Regions from separate parts of the Thioalkalivibrio sp. ALE16 genome, predicted to be linked through region 3. Evidence: predicted binding sites of a transcription regulator. Region 3 holds the regulator's gene; each other region holds the start of a gene.
The links. The regulator sigma-54, encoded in region 3, starts transcription at its own class of promoters, with help from an activator protein. The targets are predictions, from matches to a motif close to TGGCANGNTNCNTGCTT.

Region 1 (6,557 bases), on a different contig from region 3:
GCAAGCGCTTCAAGGCGCTGGCCCCGGCCGAGTGGGCGGAGTACGTGGGCGAGCGCGCCCGGCGCGGGCGCCAGCTGCCACGCGGCTACCAGAACGCGGACCGCCTGGAAGTGCGCCCGGCCTGAACCCCGGCGCGCTCCGGTGGTCATTGATCGGGGTGGCGCTTGAATTCGCGCGGCGCGCCCCGATGATTGCGACATCCCCGTAAATGGATTGATGGAGTACAGGAAAACTTCATGAAACGTGTTCTGCTGTTTCTGGCGACCAACTTCGCCATCCTGATCGTGCTCAGCATCACCCTGCGTATCCTGGGTGTGGAGAGCATCCTCGATGAACAGGGGGTCGATCTCGACCTGACCGCTTTGCTGATCTTCGCCGCCGTGTTCGGGTTCGGCGGGTCCTTCATCTCGCTGGCCATCTCCAAGTGGATGGCGAAGAAGACGATGAAGGTCCACGTGATCGACAAGCCGCGCAACGCCACCGAGCAGTGGTTGCTGGAGACGGTGCAGCGCCAGGCCAAGCAGGCCGGTATCGGCATGCCCGAGGTGGGAATCTACGATTCGCCCGACCCGAACGCCTTTGCCACCGGGATGAGCAAGAACAACGCCCTGGTGGCCGTAAGCACCGGACTGATGCAGAACATGGGGCAGGGTGAGGTTGAGGCCGTGCTGGGGCACGAGGTCGGCCACGTGGCGAACGGCGACATGGTGACCCTGGCGCTGATCCAGGGTGTGGTGAACACCTTCGTGATCTTCCTGTCGCGCGTGATCGGCCACTTCGTCGATCGGGTGATCTTCAAGAACGAGTCGGGTCACGGACCGGCCTTCTGGATTACCGCCATCGTGACCGAGATCATCCTCGCGATCCTGGCCTCCATCATCGTGTTCTGGTTCTCGCGTCAGCGCGAGTTCCGCGCCGACGAGGCGGGGGCCCGCTTTGCCGGGCGCGAGAAGATGATCGGCGCGCTGGAGTCGCTGGCCCGGGCCTCCGGGCGGCCGGTGGACATGCCGGACCAGATGGCGGCCTTCGGGATCCGTGGCGGCATGGCCCAGGGCCTGAAGAAGCTGTTCATGAGCCACCCGCCGATCGAACAGCGCATCGCCGCGCTGCGCGCCAACGGCTGAGAAGACGCCTGGCGCCGTGCGTACACGGGCCGCCCCTCGGGGCGGCCCGTTTCATTTGAGAGATGCTGCTCCGCAGGGCTCAGTAGTAGCGGCCGCGGCCGGGCTGCCCACCGGCGGCAAGGGCCGCGTCGCCGACGAAGGGGTTGCTGCGGCGTTCCTCACCAAAGGTGGACTCGGGGCCGTGGCCGGGCACGAACCGGGTCTCGTCGCCCAGCGGCCAGAGCTTGTCGGTGATCGAGGCGATCAGCTCGCGCCCGTTGCCGCGCGGGAAGTCGCTGCGGCCGATTGCCCCGTGGAACAGCACGTCGCCGACCAGGGCCAGGCCGCTCTCGGAGTCGTGGAAGACCACGTGCCCCGGGGTATGGCCGGGGCAGTGGAGCACCCGGAGTGTGGTCTGGCCCAGCGCGATGGTGTCGCCATCCTCCAGCCACTGGTCGGGCACCAGGGGCGCGGTCTCGGGGAAGCCGAAGATCTGCGCCTGTGCCGGGAGCTGGTCCAGCCAGAAGGCGTCGTCGCGATGCGGCCCGATCACCGGCACATTGGCACGGGCGGCCAGTTCGGCGGTGGCCCCGACATGGTCCAGGTGGCCGTGGGTCAGGAGGATCTTCTCCAGGTGCACGCCGTGCTCGCGGGCGATCTGTTCGAGGGTCGCGGCATCCGCGCCGGGGTCGACCCAGGCCGCGGCCCCGGTGGCATCGCACCAGATCAGCGTGGCGTTCTGGGCAAGCGAGGTGACGGGGTGGCTCAGGTGACGAAGCATGATGCGGGATCCGTGAACGAAGTCGATTTTTGGTGCATCCCCGGCGGGTGGTTTTCATGCCCGGGAATAGATCGGGCGGACGTGCGTCTTACGGGGTATGCAGGTCTTCAAGGGTACGTGATATGACGAAACGGTGAAGGACGACCCCCTGCGTATTTCACCGGTTGACAAGAACATCGCCATATTAGAAGATTTGCATACGCTAATCGCTGTCCCCCCTGTCAGTGGTTAGTGGACTCCTCCATCCTCCTTTGGTGGTTTTCTTGGCGCGGGCTTCGACCCGCGCTTTTTTTTGCCTGTGATTCGCCTCCTGTTGCCGGGCGTGTCTACCATTGAGTCCGGCCCGTGCCGCGGATGGCCCGTCGATGATGACCCAACGCCCATGATCCGAAGCCTGAACAGCCTGCGCACCGCGGTGTTGTCCTTCGTGCTGCTGCCGCTGCTGCTGATGATGGCCGCGGTGGTGGCGCTCGGCCTGCGCGAATTCCAGGTCCAGATGGAAAACCGCATGCAGGAGGATATCGAACTGGTGGCGCGTTCGATCCGCCTCCCGGTGTCGAGCGCCATGCTGCAGGACGACGTGTCCGGGGTGCAGCAATCGCTGGATTCGCTGTTCCAGATCGAGGAGGTGTTCGGGGTCTACGTCTACGACGCCGAGGGCCGCATGGTCGCGGCCAGTGGGCCGCCCAGCCCGACCCTGCAACGCCGCGGCGAGGCCCGGGTCATCAGCGAGACCGGCAGTCTCGGGGCCTTCGGCGAGCACCAGGGGCGCGAGACCTTCTCCTTCTTCCTGCCGTTGTCCGATCCGGCCGGGCGGATCGTGGGCCTGCTGCAGGTGACCCGCGATGTGACCCCGTTCCGGGCCTTCGTCACGCAGCTGCAGTGGCAGGGCGGGTTGCTGATGCTGGCGGTCAGTGCGCTGTTCCTGCTGGTCGTACTGTTCGGCTACCACCGCGCCGTCGGCCGGCATGTGTCGCGCCTGATGGCCGCGATGCGCGCGATCGGCGATGGCCAGCGCGGCCTGCGGGCGCCGGAGGACGGGCCGGCCGAACTGCGCGGGCTGGCGGTCTCGATGAACCGCATGATGGAGCGCCGCGAGGCCTCGGAGGCGGAACTGGAGGCGCAGCGCCACGAGCAGGTGCGGCTCGAGGAAAAGCTGCGGCACTCGGAGAAGCTGGCGGCGATCGGCCAGCTCGCGGCCGGTGTGGCGCATGAGCTGGGGACACCGCTCGGGATTATCGCCGGGCGGGTGCAGCGGGCCATTCGCCGCCTGCCGGAGCCGGATCCTGCGCGCAAGGAGATGGAGGCGTTGCAGGCCGAACTCGAGCGGGTGGAGACCATCGTGCGGCAGTTGCTGGACTTTGCCCGTCGCAATCCCCTGCAGGAACGCCCCCTGGACCTCGCGCAACTGGTCGGCGACCTGGTCGAGCGGGTGCGCGCGCGGCACGCGCCCGACGCGATCCGGTTCCAGGTGGACGGGGAGGCGCTGGTCGTCGCGGCCGATCGTCTGCGCCTCGGACAGGCGCTGGAGAACCTGCTGGAGAACGCGGCCCAGGCGGCCGCCGGTGAGGTGCGGGTCCACTGGCGGGCGGAGGCCGACCGGGTAACCCTGGTGGTGGCCGATGACGGTCCGACCGCCGGGCGCGGGATCGACGACGAACAGGCGGCGCGCCTGTTCGAGCCCTTCTTCACCACCAAACCCACGGGCGAGGGAACCGGACTGGGGCTGGCTGTTGTCCAGGTGGCACTGGAAGATCATCGCGGCACGGTCGCGCTGGATCGCAGCGTGCCCGGGGAGACCCGCTTTGTCGTGCATCTGCCGCTGGCCACTGACGAACCGCAGGAGACGCGCCTATGAGCGCCGCGCCACAAACACCCGCCGCGCCCCCGGAATCGGTCCTTGTGGTGGAGGACGACCGCGGACATCGCGAATTGCTGCACGAGGAGCTGGCCGAGGCCGGCTACGCGGTCACCGCGGTAGGCAGCGCCGAGGACGCCGCGCGGGCACTGGCACAGCAGGCCTTCAGTCTGGTGGTCAGTGACCTGCGTCTGCCGGGCGCCGACGGGTTTCAGGTGCTCGAGGACGCGCGCGCCCGGGTGCCGGCGCCGGGCTTCATCATGCTGACGGGCTTCGGGACCATCGATCAGGCCGTGGCCGCGCTGAAGGCGGGGGCGGACGACTTTCTGACCAAGCCGGTGGACCTCGATCATCTGCGCCTGGCTGCTGACCGGGTAACCGAGGCGCGTCGCCTGAAGGACGAGGTGCGGCGCTATCGCGAGGTGCTCGCCCAGGCCGACGGGTTTCATGGCATGCAGGGACACAGTCCGGCCATGCTGCAGATGTTCGACCTGATCCGGCGGATCGCGGCCGCCGACGGCAGCGTCCTGATTACCGGCGAGTCCGGGACCGGGAAGGAGCTGGTGGCGCGGGCGCTGCACGCGGAAAGTGACCGGGCGCACGGGCCGTTCGTCGCGCTCAACTGCGCCGGCATCCCCGAGGCCCTGCTGGAGTCGGAGCTGCTGGGGCATGTAGCGGGTGCCTTCAGTGGGGCCAAGGGTGCCCGTCGAGGACTGTTCACCGAGGCACATGGGGGAACCCTGTTCCTGGACGAGATCGCCGAGATGCCGGTGGCGATGCAAAGCAAGCTGCTGCGCCTGCTGCAGGACGGACGGGTGCGCCCGGTGGGCGCCAACGAGGAGATCGAGACGGATGTGCGTATCGTCGCGGCCACCCACCAGGACCTGCAGGCGCACATGGCCGACGGCCGTTTCCGCGAGGATCTCTACTATCGTCTGGAGACCTTCCGGATCGAGATCCCGCCGCTGCGAGAACGCGGTGACGATATCGAGTACCTGGCCCTGCAGTTCCTGCGCCAGCAAGCCCTGGCCCGAGGCCTGCCCGAGCGGCGTCTCAGCCCGGAGGCCCTGCGCGCGCTGGTGCGCTACCCCTTCCCCGGGAACGTACGCGAACTGGCCAGCCTCATCGAGCGCGCCGCCACCCTGGCCACGGGCGAGGTGATCGAGACCCGGGACCTGCCGGAACGCGTGTTCGCGATCGGCGGCGAAGATGCGGGTGTGGCCGCCGGTGGTGCCGGCGCAGAGGTGTTACCCGTAGCGGGAGTCGGCGACGACACCCAATGGCCGACGCTGGAAGAGCGTGAGCGCGAGTACATTCAGCGGGTCCTGGAGCACGTGGACGGCAACAAGCAGCGGGCCGCGCGCATCCTCGGCATCGGACGCAAGACGCTCTACCGCAAGCTCGGCGAATCCGACCCGTCGTGACATCCTGACCCGGGTCGAGCTGACCCATGTGTCATTATGACCCATTCACAATCCCGCCGTCGGCGGACGCCATGTCAGCTGATTCAGTCCTAACCATCTGATTACTATAGAATGTCTCCCCGGTTGCCATTGTTGGCACGATGCCTGCTCCTCCTCAGGCAGCAATCGGAGAAGCGCAGCCCGCACGGGCTCATTCCTCCTCACACGGTTGCGGCGCGGCTGGACCGGGGGCGCCTCGAGCGGGTCCCGGTCGGCCGCAAGATCCGATCGAACCAAAGGAAAAGGAGCAACATGATGAATATGCGCAAGACGATCCTCGCGATGGCCCTGACTTCCCTGTTTGCCGTCGGTGGCGCGGCCTCCGCCCAGTATGGTGGTGCCGAAGGCGGCGCCGGCGGTGGCGACATGGGCGGCGCCCAGGGTGGCCAGCCCCCGGCCCAGGAAGGCGGTGCCGGCGCCGGCGGCGGTGCCCAGGGCGGCCAGCCGCCGCAGGGTGGCGCGGCCCAGGGCGGAGCCCCGATGCAGGAAGCCCCCGAGGTGGACCTGAGCGAAGAGGACATTGACACCTTCGTGACCGCCTTCGTCGCGGTGCAGGAAGTGCGCGAGGACTTCGCTGACCGCCTGCAGAACGCCGAGGACGAGACCGAGGCGCAGTCCATGCAGCAGGAAGCTCAGGACGAAATGGTCAGCGCCGTGGAAGACACGGGCATGAGCGTCGAGGAATACAACGAAGTCGCCATGGCCCTGCAGAACGACCCCGAGCTGATGCAGGAAGTGCAGGAGCGCGCCGAAGCCCAGCTGTAAACGGGTTGTGTGCCGCCCCGGGCCTTGCGCCCGGGGCCTGCAAGGGGGGCCGCCCTTCGGGGCGGCCCCTTTATTATGTGCGGAGGGTGCTCGCGCAGGCCCCGGCCCGCCACGTCGCCTCCGGTGGACGTCGAGCACGGCCCGTCTCGCGAATTGTCCCTTTTGCTTGAATCGGGTGAAGGGAAGCGTTATTCTTGCGCGCTTTCTGAATCGCCCCGACCTCGGAGCATCGAACATCATGAGTACCATCAGCGCCAAGCCGGCCGAAGTCGAACGCGACTGGTTTCTCGTCGACGCCGACGGCAAGACCCTCGGCCGACTCGCCACGGAGATCGCACGCCGTCTGCGCGGGAAGCACAAGCCCGTGTACACGCCGCATGTCGATACCGGCGACTACATCGTCGTGATCAACGCGGAGAAGATTCGCGTCTCCGGCAACAAGGCCATGGACAAGAAGTACTTCCACCACACCGGTTATCCGGGTGGCATCAAGGAAGCCAACTTCACCCAGATGATCGAGCGTCATCCGGAGAAGGTGCTGGAGCTTGCCGTGAAGGGCATGCTGCCGCGCAACCCGCTTGGCCGGG
Region 2 (6,557 bases), on a different contig from region 3:
CTCGATTCCGACCAGGCCTCCGACACCCTGCAGTACCTGCCCGCGCGGGTGCAGTCCGACATCGTGATGCGCATCGCCACCATGGATGGCGTGCAGCCCCAGGCCCTGCAGGAACTCGACGAGATCCTCGACCGGCAACTCTCCGGTAATGCGGCGAGCAAGACCTCGATGCTGGGGGGCGTGCGCTCGGCGGCCAACATCATGAACCTGATGGAGGGTTCGCGGGAGGCCGAGATCATGGAGACGATCAAGGAGTCGGATTCCGATCTGGGCACGCGTATCGAGGAAGAGATGTTTGTCTTCGATAACCTGGTGGATATCGACGACCGTGGCATCCAGACGCTGATGCGCGAGATCCAGACCGAATCCCTGGTGCTTGCGCTGAAGGGCGCCGACGACGACCTGAAGGACAAGATCTTCCGCAACATGTCCAAGCGCGCCGGCGAGATGCTGCGCGAGGACCTCGAGGCCAAGGGCCCGGTCCGAGTCAGCGAGGTCGAGGCCGCGCAGAAGGAGATCCTGTCGGTGGCTCGGCGCCTGGCCGAGAACGGCGACATTGTGCTTGGCGGTGGCGGTAGCGAGGCCATGTTGTGAGCGACAGCTCGGCGGCCAGGCTGTATACCGACGCCTCGGCGTCGCTGTGGGAGCCGCCGGAGATCGGTGACGACGGTGTCCATCCCCCGCGCCGTCTGCCCACCGCCGCCGAGATTGAGGCGATCGAGGAAGAGGCGCGCAAGAACGGTTTCGAGTCTGGCTATGCCGAAGGTCACGAACTGGGCCAGAAGGAGGCGGAAAAGGCGGCCCGGGCGCGCGAGGACAAGAAACTGCGCGAAACGGTGGCCGCACTGGAGGCAGTGGCCGGTAGTCTCGCCGATCCGCTGGCCGATGCAGCCGACGCCCTGGAGCCGGAGCTTTTGGCCCTGGTGACGGTCCTGGCGCGCAAGGTCGTGCAAAGCGAGCTGGAGTCCCGGCCGGAGCAGATCCGGGCGGTTCTCGAGGGCGCTCTGGCTCAGTTGCCGGGACGCAACCAGGAGGTGCGGGTGCATCTGAACCCGGAGGACCAGGGGCTGGTCGAGACCTACGCCGAGCGCGCGGACGCGCGCATCACCTGGGTCCCGGATCCGGGCCTGGCACGCGGCGGGTGCCGGGTGGAGGCGGGCGCGGCGAGCGTGGACGCGAGCCTGGAGCGGCGCTTGCAGCATGCGGTCGAGGCCCTGTGGAACGGCGAGTATGCCCCGGCCGCTGACGCCGAGCCCCGGGATGACAGCGCCCATCAGGCGTCCGACCGCCCGGATGCGGAGGAGTCATGAGCACTCCGATCGACGAACTGAGCCGCAAGGGCCGCGAACGTCTGAGCACGGGGCTTCTGGACCGGTTGCAGCAGTCCCGGGGTCGCGTGGAGCGGGTCAACCCACCCCAGGCGGAGGGGCATCTGTCGCGCCTGACCGGCCTGACGCTGGAGGCCGAGGGTCTGCGCCTGCCGATTGGCGGGCGCGCCCTGATCCACGGCGAAACCGGGGAGCCGGTGCCGGCGGAGGTGGTCGGTTTCCAGAACGAGCGCACCTTCCTGATGCCGGAGGAGCTGGCCACCGGGTTGACCCCCGGGGCGCGCATCGAACCGCTGGACAACCAGCGCCAGATCCCGGTGGGCGAGGGGCTTCTGGGACGGGTGATCGATGCCAACGGGGCACCCCTGGATGGCCAGGGGCCGATCCGCACCCATGATTTTGGGCCGCTGGCCGGGCGTCCGATCAACCCGCTGCAGCGTGCGCCCGTGCGCGAGCCGCTGGATGTCGGGATCCGGGCGATCAACGGCCTGTTGTCGGTGGGGCGCGGCCAGCGGCTGGGCCTGTTCGCGGGTTCGGGGGTCGGCAAGAGCGTTCTGCTGGGCATGATGACGCGCAACACCACAGCGGACGTAATCGTGGTCGGCCTGATCGGCGAGCGTGGTCGCGAGGTGAATGAGTTCATCCACGAGATCCTGGACGAGGAGTCGCGTACCCGTACCGTGGTGGTGGCGGTTCCCGCGGATCAGTCGCCGCTGCTGCGCCAGCATGGTGCCTGGGTGGCCACGGCGGTGGCCGAGCATTTCCGGGACCAGGGGCTGCACGTGCTCCTGCTGATGGACTCCCTGACCCGGTTTGCCCAGGGGGCGCGCGAGATCGCGATGGCCATTGGCGAGCCGCCTGCTTCCAAAGGCTATGCGGCGTCGGTGTTCGCGCGCCTGCCACAGCTGGTGGAGCGGGCGGGCAATGGCGATGTCGGCGGGGGCTCGATCACGGCCTTCTACACCGTGCTGGCCGAGGGTGATGACCAGAACGACCCCATTGTGGACGCAGCGCGGGCCATCCTCGACGGCCATGTGGTGCTCTCGCGGGAGATCGCGGAGACGGGCCGCTACCCGGCCATTGATGTCGGGGCGTCGGTCTCGCGTGTGATGTCGTCACTGATCACTCCGGAACACGAACGCGCGGCCCGCCGCTTTCGTGATCTGGCCGCCACCTACATGCGCAATCGCGACCTCATCGCGGTGGGGGCCTACCGCAAGGGTGCCGATCCGCATCTGGACGAGGCGGTGGCGATGCATGAACGCCTGGAGGCCTATCTGGGGCAGGGCCGCGACGAGGCCGTCAGCTTCGACCGCGCCCGGGATGATCTGCTGGCACTGGTCGGGGGTGGCGCGGCATGAACCCGAAGCGCCTGGAGCGCCTGCTGCGGCTGCGCAAGATCGAGGAAAGCGAGGCGACGCGCCAGCTGGGCGAGCGGCTGCAGCAACTGGATGCCATCGCCGGGCAGCGCGAGCGCCTGGAGACCTATCAGCGGGAATACCTGCAGGCAACCCTGCCAGACGATGCCAATGCGCTGAAGTGGCTGGCCGGCATGCGCGACCAGCTGCGCTCGGCGCTGGAGCAGCAGGATCTGCGCATCCAGGCGGCCGAGTCCCAGGTGGAGACGGCGCGCCAGGAGTGGCTGGAACGCCATCGAAACAGCCTCTCGCTGGAGAAGCTGCTCGAGCGCCGGCGGGCCGAGACCGCGCGGCATGACGCGCGGCGTCAGCAGACGGAACAGGATATGTGGGCCACCCGCCAGGCCCATGCGCGCGAGGCAGACGCGCGTTGGCAGGGTTCTTGAATGGACCCTGGGTATAGATTGAGGCAAGGGCCCGGGGATGACCCCGGCAGACCGAGGATTCGGCAATGATCGCAACACAGAATACGGGCCAGGGCATGCTGCCGCTGCTGCAACTGCTGGGCGGCAGCTCGATGCAGGGCCTGGACGACCTGAAAGGCCTGCAAGGCCGCCTCAAGGGCCAGGACGGCGAGGATTTCCTGGCCATCCTGGAGCCCCAGATGGAGTCGCTGCTGGCCAGCCTGGGCGTTCCCGGCGAGGAACTGGAAGGGCTGGATCTGGAGGCGATGCTGGCGCGATTCCAGGACTTGCTGGACGGGCAGCCCCTGGCCGCGGATCCCGAAGGGGGTGGCAATGCCTTGCCGGTCGCCGCGCTGATGGCTGCGACCCAGGAACCGGGACGAGCCGAGGTGCCCCGCGCCGAAGGTACCCCGGCCCGGGGAGGAGGCGAGGAGCGGGCCCTGCCCGTGAAGCCGCTGCCGGCCGCGGTCATGCGGCTGTTCGTCGAAGCGGCCCAGGCCAACGCCGGACGCGATGGCGCGGTTGCCCTGAAGCCCGACGTGATGGGTGCGCAGGGAGGCATGGCCCGCGACAACGTCCTGGAGATCCTCGCCCAGTGGATGGGGCAGGGGGGTGACGAGGCGCGCCGCGGCCGTTCCGACCCCCTGAGCGGGGTGCTGCCGGCCCAGGGGCTCGGGCAGGCCGAAGGGACGGACGGGGCGCGGGCGCTGCCGCGCCTCGATCTGACACGACTCCTGCAGCAGCCCAACGGGGCCCGGGAGCTGGCCGACCAGGTGCGCATGCTGGCCCAGGCGCAGGGCGGGCGTACCGAACTCAAGCTGCACCCGCCGCAACTGGGCAGCCTGGATGTGCGTGTGCTGGTCGAGGGTGATCGCACCAGTATCCAGTTCATCAGTGCCAATTCGGTGACCCGCGAGGTGCTGGAGGCGGCCATGCCGCGCCTGCGTGACAGCCTGGCCGAGAGCGGCCTGATGCTGGACGATGCGACCGTGTCCGACCACGCGGCCGAGGAGCAGGCGGAGCAGGAGGCCGGCGAGACGGCGCTCTCGGCGGATGACGAGCCCGCCGAGGCCGAGGACCGCGAGGCCGATGGCAGCACGCTCTCCATGCTGAACCGGCGCCTGGACCTGTTTGCTTGATCCCTCCGTCCCGGTGGCAGCCGCGGCCTGTGGCCGTGGCTGCCGGCTCGTTCCTGCGCTGATGCCGGGTTCTCCCTGTTCCCGTGTGCCGCCAAGATTCCGTCTTTCACGGCGGCCGGGCGGCCGATTCTTGACGTTCTTCATGTTTTCCGCGCCCGCTTTTGCTCCGGAACACCGCCAGTAACCAACCGTAACTGACGGATTAAAAAGACTAAAACGACTTCTGGCATCAGCCTTGCTATGGTCTGTACCGAGAACGAATCCTCGGTTTACCGGACAGCGGGTGCGATATGGCAAAGAAGGAAGTCAATCTGGACGACGACGAAGGCGGCGCCCCGAAGAAGGGCGGGAAGGGCAAGCTGATCGTCCTGATCCTGGTCGTCCTGTTGCTCGTAGTCGGCGGTGCGGCCGCCGCCTGGTTCTTCCTGATGGCGGACGGTGACGATACCGAGCAGGTCGAGGCCGGCCCGCCCGAGCGGCTGTACACCAGCCTCGAGCCGATGACGGTGAACATCGAGGCCCCGGGGCGCATCCGCTACCTGCGCGCGGAACTTGCTCTGGTGACCCATGACCCGGCGGTCGCCGAGGCCTTCGAACGGCACCTGCCGGCAATCCGAAACGACCTCCTGGGCATCCTGGCAGAACAGCGCTACGAGGATCTCAATACCCGCGCGGGCAAGGAGGCCCTGGCGGAAGAGCTGAAAGAGACGATCGCCGGGATCCTGCGTTCCCGCGATGCCCCGGACGCGGTCGAGGCCGTGCTGTTCAACGAACTGGTGATGCAGTAGGAGCCCCGTCATGGCACAGACGGATATCCTCAGCCAGGACGAGATCGATGCCCTCCTGCACGGCGTGGACGAGGGCGACGTCGAGACGGAAGACCCGTATCCGAGTGATGGCCAGGCACGCGAATTCAACTTCGCCACCCAGGACCGGATCGTGCGTGGGCGCATGCCCACGCTGGAGATGATCAACGAGCGCTTCGCGCGTCACCTGCGGGTCCGTCTGTTCAACGTGCTGCGTCGCTCCGCCGAGATCTCGGTGGTGGGCACCCGCATCACCAAGTTCTCCGAGTACATGCATTCGCTGTTCGTGCCCACCAGCCTGAACCTGGTGCGCGCGCATCCGTTGCACGGCACCGGGCTGTTCGTGTTCGACCCGAAGCTGGTGTTCATCCTGGTGGACAACTTCTTCGGCGGCGACGGCCGTTACTACACCCGCATCGAGGGGCGTGACTTCACCCCGATGGAGATGAAGGTGGTGCACGGCGTGCTGGAAGGCGCGTTCGAGGACATGCAGAAGGCCTGGCAACCGGTCATGGAGCTGGAGTTCGAGTTCCTGAACTCCGAGGTCAACCCGCAGTTCGCGAATATCGTCTCGCCGACCGAGATCGTGGTGATCAGCGAGTTCCACATCGAGCTCGACGGGGGCGGTGGCAACCTGCACGTGACCCTGCCGTACTCGATGATCGAGCCGATACGCGAGCAGCTGGACACCGGTATCCAGTCGGACCGCTCCGACGTGGACCAGCGCTGGATGCACGCACTCCAGGAGGAGATTCAGACCGCCGAGGTCGAGATCAGCTCCATCCTGGCCGAGACCGAGGTGACCGTGCGCGAGCTGCTGGATATCCAGCCGGGCGACATCATCCCGGTTGATCTCCCCGAGAAGATTTCCCTGCAGGTCGAAGATATCCCGATGTTCCGCGGGAAGTTCGGCGTATCCAATGGGCTGAATGCGATCCAGATTTCGGAACGCATCATCAAACGATAGAGGGCCGCAGCATGGCAGACACCGACGATCCCAAACAGGACACCCCCGGCCCCGACGCGGAGGCCGCCGCCGAGAATCCGGAGACGGAGGGCGGTTCCGATGACCAGGCCCTGGCCGACGAGTGGGCGGCCGCCCTGGCGGAGCAGAAGGACGAGGATGGCGAGGCAGCCGCCGACCCCGACGCGCTGCTGAACGAGGCACAGGGCGGGGCGTCCGAGGACCCGGCGCAGGAAGCGCCGAAGGCCGAGAAGCGGGAACGCAAGCACAAGCCGGACCCGGGCGCGGAGGCCCTGCAGCCGGAGCAGCTCTCCGGCGTGGTGCAGGGCGACGGGGAGGAGCTGAACCTGGAGATGGTCCTGGATGTACCGGTGACCATCTCCATGGAGATCGGCCGCACGCGCATCCCGATCCGCAACCTCCTCCAGCTGAACCAGGGCTCGGTGGTGGAGCTGGACCGCCTGGCCGGCGAGCCGCTGGACGTGCTGGTGAACGGGA
Region 3 (6,557 bases):
GGGCTGATCCGCCCTAACGCCGGGCGCATCACCCTGGGCGGGCACGACATCACCCGCGCGCCCATCCACGTGCGCGCCCGCGCCGGTCTCGGCTACCTGCCCCAGGAGGCCTCGATCTTTCGCCGCCTGAGCGTGTGGGACAACCTGCAGGCCGTGCTGGAGCTGCGCCCCGGACTGGACCGCCACGAACGCCGGCGTATCGGCGACGCCCTGATCGAGGAGTTTCAGCTCGAGACCGTGCGCCACAGCCCCGGGATCGCGCTGTCCGGCGGCGAACGTCGGCGCGCCGAGATTGCGCGGGCGCTGGCCGGTGACCCGCAATTCATCTGCCTGGACGAGCCCTTTGCCGGGGTGGACCCGATCTCGGTGGGCGATATCCAGGATGTAATTCGCCACCTTGCAGCGCGCGGCATCGGTGTTCTGATCTCCGATCACAACGTGCGCGAAACCCTCGGGATCTGCCACAGGGCCTATATTCTGAGCGAGGGGCGCCTGCTGGCCGCCGGGACACCCGACGAGCTACTGGCCGATCCCCAGGTGCGCCGGGTCTATCTCGGCGAGAATTTCCGCCTGTGATTCCGGCACGCGCACAACCCGCGCCGGTGCACAAACCACGAGGCAGCATTTAAGATTGCTCTTATGGTCACCCGCGACCCGCACAGCCAATGCTGAAACCCGGCCTGAATCTTCAGCTGGGTCAAACGCTCACCATGACCCCGCAACTGCAGCAGGCGATCCGCCTGTTGCAGTTGTCCACGCTCGAGCTGCAGGTGGAGATCCAGCAGGCGCTGGAGAGCAACCCCATGCTGGAACAGGTGGAAGACGAGGACGACATGGGCGGGGCCGAGCGCCTGGACGCGGAGGGCGAGGTGGTGGAAGGCGACCGCATGGAGGCCACTACCACCAGCGATGAGGTGATTCCCGAGGAGCTCACCACCGACAGCCGCTGGGACGACATCTACGAACCGCCGCCCGCCCCCAAGGGCGTGGATGACCGCGACCCGCTGGAAAACACCAGCGACGACGACGGCGAGGGCCTGCAGGACCACCTGCTGTGGCAGCTGCACCTGAGCCACCTGACTCCGCGCGACCAGCGCATCGGCGCGGCCCTGATCGACGCGATCAGCCCCGACGGCTATCTCGAAGGCGACCTCGAGGCCCTGGCCGAGACCATCAGCCGCGGCGAGGAAGAGCCCGTCGGCGTGGATGAGGTCGAGGCAGTCCTGCACTGGATCCAGCAGTGCGACCCCCTGGGCGTGGGCGCGCGCGATCTGCGCGAATGCCTGGAGATTCAGCTGCGCGAACTGGCCCCGGACGCCCCCGCCCGCGAGGCCGCCCGGGCGATCCTGGAACACGGCATGGACAGCCTGGGCAAGCGCGATTATAAAGCCCTGCAACGCCAGTCGGGTGTGCGCGACCCGGACGAACTGGCGCGCGCCCTGGACCTGATCCGCACCCTGAACCCGCGACCGGGCGCGCAGATCAGTGCCGCCACCTCCGAATACGTGGTGCCCGATGTCTACGTGCGCCACACCCCGGAGGGCTGGCGCGTGGAGCTGAACCCGGAGATCGCGCCACGCATCCGTATCAACGACCTCTACGCCGGCATGGTGCGCCAGGTATCGGATGCCCGCGACAGTGCCTTCATGCGCGACCAGCTGCAGGAGGCGCGCTGGTTCCTGAAGAGCCTGCACAGCCGCAACGACACCCTGCTCCGCGTTGCCGAGGCGATTGTCCATCGCCAGCAAGGCTTCCTGGAACATGGCGAGGTCGCGATGCAGCCATTGATCCTGCGCGATATCGCCGAGATCCTGGAGATGCACGAATCGACCATCTCCCGGGTGACCACCCAGAAATACATGCACACCCCGCGCGGGGTCTTCGAGTTCAAGTATTTCTTCTCCAGCCACGTCGGCACCAACGACGGTGGCGAGTGTTCCGCCACCGCCATCCGTGCCATGATTCGCGAATTGATCGACGACGAACCCGCGAACAAGCCGCTCAGCGATGCCCGGCTCGCCCAGATCCTGGCGGACCGGGGCATCAATGTGGCGCGTCGCACCGTGGCCAAGTACCGCGAGGCGATGCACATCCCTTCATCCAGCGAACGCCGGCAGATGGCCTCCATGCCCACCGGCCACAAGTAACCAAGGAGTCCCGACCATGCAGATCAACCTGACCGGCCACCATGTGGACCTCACCGACGCCCTGCGCGACTACGTCAACGAGAAGTTCGCGAAGCTGGAGCGCCACTTCGACAAGGTCATCGACGTGCACGTCGTGCTGACCCACGAGAAGACCCAGAACCAGTTCAACAAGGCCGAGGCGAATCTCCAGGTCAGCGGCAATCACATCCACGCCGAGGCCTCCCACGAGGACATGTACGCCGCCATCGACGCGCTGATCGACAAGGTCGACCGCCAGCTGATCAAGCACAAGGAAAAGGTCAAGGATCATCACCGGGCCGAGGGCGCCCAGCGCAACCGCGAGCAGGCCTCCTGACCCATGTCCATTGCCGAGCTGATCACCGCCGAGCGCATCCGCCTGGAGCCGGAATGCTCCAGTCAGAAGCGGGCCCTGGAGGCCCTGTCGGAACTCCTCGCCGGCGGCGGTGATGCCGGCGGACCGGGCAGCACCGCGATCTTCGAGGCCCTGTCCGCGCGCGAAAAGCTGGGCTCCACCGGCCTGGGCCATGGGGTTGCGATCCCCCATGGCCGCCTGGCCGATCTCGAGGCTCCGCGCGTGGCCGTCCTGCGCCTGGAGAGCGGCGTCGACTTTGACGCCATGGACCACGAGCCGGTCGACATCCTGATCGCCCTGCTGGTCCCGGAGGCCGCCACCAGCGATCACCTCGACCTGCTGGCCCAGCTGGCGCGCGGGCTTTCGCAACCGGACACCATTGCCGCCCTGCGCCGGGCCGGCGATGCCGCCAGCCTGGAACAGGAACTCGTCCGCCGCTTCCGCGAGGGCTGATCCCGTGCGCCCCGCACCCTGCCACGCCACCGATCCCCGCCGGCCCTGCTCATGAACGAGGCACTGGGCGAAGGCGGGATTGCCCGCGACATCAACGTGGAGAGCCTGATCCAGGCTATGGGCAACCGCCTGGATCTGCGCTTCGTGCATGGCGAGCACGCCGCCCCCGACCGCAAGCTGGTCGGCGAGGACGGGGATGACCTGCCTCTGGCCGGCCACCTCAACCTGATCCGACCCAACCGCATCCAGGTCATCGGGGACTTCGAGGCCCGCTACATCGCCGGCCTCAGCGACGACCAGCGCAACGACCTGATCCTGGAGATGGCCCGCACCGGCACCACCGCGGTGATCTTCGCCGAGGACACCTGCCCGTTCTCGGAGATGCCCCATGCCCCGCAGGAGGCGCTGCCGCTGATCCTGTGTTCCAGCACCAGCAGCCACGAGATCATCGCGCTGCTGCGCTACTTCCTGCAGCAGCGTCTGGCGCACTTCGAGGTGCGCCATGGCGTGTTCATGGAGATCCTCGGCATCGGTGTCCTGATCAGCGGGGCCTCCAGCGTCGGCAAGAGCGAGGTGGCGCTGGAGCTGATCTCGCGCGGGCACCGCCTGATCGCCGACGATGCCCCCGAATTTGCGCGTATTGCCCCCGACATCGTGCGCGGTCACTGCCCGGCCCTGCTCCAGGACCTGCTCGAGGTGCGCGGGCTGGGGGTCCTGAACATCCGCGCCATGTACGGCGACTCCGCGATCAAGGGCGGCAAGTACCTGCGGCTGATCATCGACCTGCGCGATCACGGCGAGCCCTCGCCGGTCCCCGACGACCGGCTGAACGGCCGCCGCGGCGAGATCGACATCCTTGGCCTGCGGATCCCGCTGATCAGCCTCCCGGTGGCGCCGGGTCGCAACATCGCGGTGATGATCGAGGCCGCCGTGCGCAACCACATGCTGCACATGCAGGGCTACATCGCCGGGGATGACCTGCGCGCCCGCCAGCGCCGGCAGATGAGCGGCGAGGCCGAGGAGCCGCCCTACCACCGGGCCGTGCCCGCCACGACCGTCCCTAACCCGGACCCGGAGGGCTGAGCCCGCCATGCGCCTGCTGATCGTCAGCGGTCTGTCCGGATCCGGCAAGACCGTGGCCCTGCACACCCTGGAGGACGCCGGCTACTTCTGCGTCGACAACCTCCCCCTGCCGCTGCTGCCGGACCTGATCCGCCAGGTGCGCCAGGGCCACTACGACACCGAGGGCGATCGCCATCTGGCGGTGGGCGTCGACGTGCGCAGCGGGCTGGAGGCCCTGAAGGGGTTTGCCAGCCTGCTGGCCGGGCTACGGGCGGAGGGCCTGCAGGTGGAGGTCCTGTTCCTGCAGGCCTCAAGCGACGTACTGCTGCGGCGCTACCACCTGACCCGGCGGCGTCACCCGCTGGCGCGCGATGGCGTGCCCCTGGTGGAGGCCATCGACCGCGAACGCGAGTGGCTGGGCCACGTCGCGGCGGAGGCCGACCTAACGGTGGACACCTCGCGGCTGTCGATGCACGACCTGGCCCGTACCCTGCGCGACCGCATGGGCGAGCGCGGAGAGCACGAGCTGTCCCTGCTGTTCCAGTCCTTCGGCTTCAAGCACGGCGCGCCGATGGACTCGGACTTCGTATTCGACGTGCGCTGCCTGCCCAACCCCTACTACGAACGCGAGCTGGCCGGCCTGACCGGCCGCGACCCGGCCGTATGCGAGTTCCTCGAGGGGCACGGGGAGGTCGCGGCCATGTTCGACAGCATCCAGGGCTTTCTCTCGCAGTGGCTCCCGCGGCTGCTGGAGGACCACCGCAGTTACGTGACGGTCTCGATCGGCTGCACCGGTGGCCGACACCGCTCGGTATACCTGGTCGAACGCCTTGCGGGGGCGTGGCGGGACCGGGAACATGTTACTGTTAGCATCCGTCACCGCGAGCTGGGCAAGCAGTAACCACGAAGCGCGGGGGCAGGCCCCTACGGAACCCGCAATTGGAGCAGATCCATGGGCGTTGGTCTCATTCTGATCACGCATCAAAACCTGGGCGACACCCTCTTGCAGACCGCACAAAGCATGCTTGGCGGCCTGCCCGATGACTGCGAGTCCATGGCGATGTCCCAGAACGACGACCCCGACGAGGTCCTGGCCCGCGCCCGCGAGCGCCTGACCACTCTGGACAGCGGCGCCGGGGTACTGATCCTGACCGACATGTTCGGTTCCACCCCCTCCAACGTCGCCAGCCGAGTGGCTCGCGGGGCCAACGCGCGCGTGATCGCCGGGATCAACCTGCCGATGCTGATCCGCGTCCTCAACTACCAGCATCTCCCGCTGACCGAGCTGGTCAACAAGGCCCTGTCCGGCGGGCATGACGGAATCCTTCTCTGCGACCAGGAGTGCAGCGATGCCGCAGCGCGTAGTCCCCATCGTTAACCGTCTGGGGATGCACGCGCGTGCTGCGGCCAAGTTTGTCAGCCTGGCCAGCCAGTACGCCGCCGATGTCACCGTCTCCCGCAACCAGCAGGAGGTCAACGGCAAGAGCATCATGGGGGTCATGATGCTGGCCGCGGCCCAGGGCAGCGAGATCACCATCGAGACCGAAGGCGAGGACGCCCCCGAGGCGCTGGACGCGCTGACCGAACTGGTGGCCGACCGTTTCGGCGAAGAGGCCTGACCCTCCACTGACGCCTGTGTGCCGCTGAACAGGCGGCTATCCCCCTTCTCCCGGCCCTAACCCGGCCCGGCACCGAGGTCGGACACCGCCGCCGCCAGCCCCTCGAACCCGCGCTGCGCGAGCTTGCGCTCGGCCAGGCGCACGGCCGCGTACAAGGCCTGCTCGGGGGGGGTGCCGGAGACCAGCGCATCGATCAGGCCGGCATTGAAGGCATCTCCCGCACCCACGCTGTCCACCACCTGCAGACCGGGCGGGGGTGCACAGTGGTGGATCGCGCCACGGGCAGCCAGCCAGGCCCCGGCGCTTCCGGCCGTCACGGTCAGGATGCGGTCGGGGAAGCGGCTCGCCATCTGCCGCAGCGCGTCCTCCGGTGTATCCGCCACGGTGGCGGCCCAGTCCCGCGAAAGCATCAGGACGTCGGCATACTCCAGGCAGGCCTCCAGGCCGGGACGGGGTTTCTCCAGCTCCAGCGATACGGGCTGGTCGAAGATACTTGCGCGCGCGGCTGCCAGGATCGCGACCAGGGCTTCGGGGTTACGGCCCTCGAAGTGCAGCCAGTCGTATTCCGACCAGGGCACGCCGGAGACATCCGCTTCCTCCAGTTCGGGGAGATCGCGGTGGTGGACGATGGTACGGCTGCCGGTGGCCCGGGAACGCAGGATATGCGAGGTCGGCGTCGCTCCGGGCCGCCGCACGCAGTGCTGTACGTCCAGCCCGCGCGCCTGCAACTGCTCGACCAGGGCATCCCCGCCCGCGCCCCGGGCAATCACCGCGGCCAGCCCCGGGCGGTGCCCGAACTGGGCCAGGATCGCCGCGGTATTGGTGGCGTTGCCGCCGGGCTGGGTCGTGCTGGCGAGCGCGCGGATCTCCGCGTCCTCGGCGGGAAATGCGGCGACGTCGAGG

Region 1: the regulator sigma-54 is predicted to act here: its motif matches at 5,300-5,316, upstream of F627_RS0109560 (DUF4168 domain-containing protein).
Region 2: the regulator sigma-54 is predicted to act here: its motif matches at 4,514-4,530, upstream of fliL (flagellar basal body-associated protein FliL).

Annotation. Positions count from the first base shown of each region.
Region 1 covers NZ_KB906363.1:42,265-48,821, forward strand. The annotation lists gene parC (DNA topoisomerase IV subunit A) at 1-125, shown strand, start outside; gene htpX (protease HtpX) at 237-1,124, shown strand; gene F627_RS0109545 (MBL fold metallo-hydrolase) at 1,204-1,884, opposite strand; gene F627_RS0109550 (ATP-binding protein) at 2,267-3,742, shown strand; gene F627_RS0109555 (sigma-54 dependent transcriptional regulator) at 3,739-5,166, shown strand; gene F627_RS0109560 (DUF4168 domain-containing protein) at 5,461-5,970, shown strand; gene rplM (50S ribosomal protein L13) at 6,209-6,557, shown strand, end outside.
Region 2 covers NZ_KB906358.1:159,368-165,924, reverse strand. The annotation lists gene fliG (flagellar motor switch protein FliG) at 1-594, shown strand, start outside; gene F627_RS0106190 (FliH/SctL family protein) at 591-1,310, shown strand; gene F627_RS0106185 (FliI/YscN family ATPase) at 1,307-2,689, shown strand; gene fliJ (flagellar export protein FliJ) at 2,686-3,132, shown strand; gene F627_RS0106175 (flagellar hook-length control protein FliK) at 3,198-4,289, shown strand; gene fliL (flagellar basal body-associated protein FliL) at 4,580-5,077, shown strand; gene fliM (flagellar motor switch protein FliM) at 5,088-6,062, shown strand; gene fliN (flagellar motor switch protein FliN) at 6,074-6,557, shown strand, end outside.
Region 3 covers NZ_KB906360.1:59,737-66,293, reverse strand. The annotation lists gene lptB (LPS export ABC transporter ATP-binding protein) at 1-576, shown strand, start outside; gene F627_RS0107465 (RNA polymerase factor sigma-54) at 666-2,147, shown strand; gene hpf (ribosome hibernation-promoting factor, HPF/YfiA family) at 2,164-2,502, shown strand; gene F627_RS0107455 (PTS sugar transporter subunit IIA) at 2,506-2,973, shown strand; gene hprK (HPr(Ser) kinase/phosphatase) at 3,025-4,056, shown strand; gene rapZ (RNase adapter RapZ) at 4,064-4,936, shown strand; gene F627_RS0107440 (PTS sugar transporter subunit IIA) at 4,988-5,413, shown strand; gene F627_RS0107435 (HPr family phosphocarrier protein) at 5,385-5,654, shown strand; gene F627_RS0107430 (PfkB family carbohydrate kinase) at 5,711-6,557, opposite strand, start outside.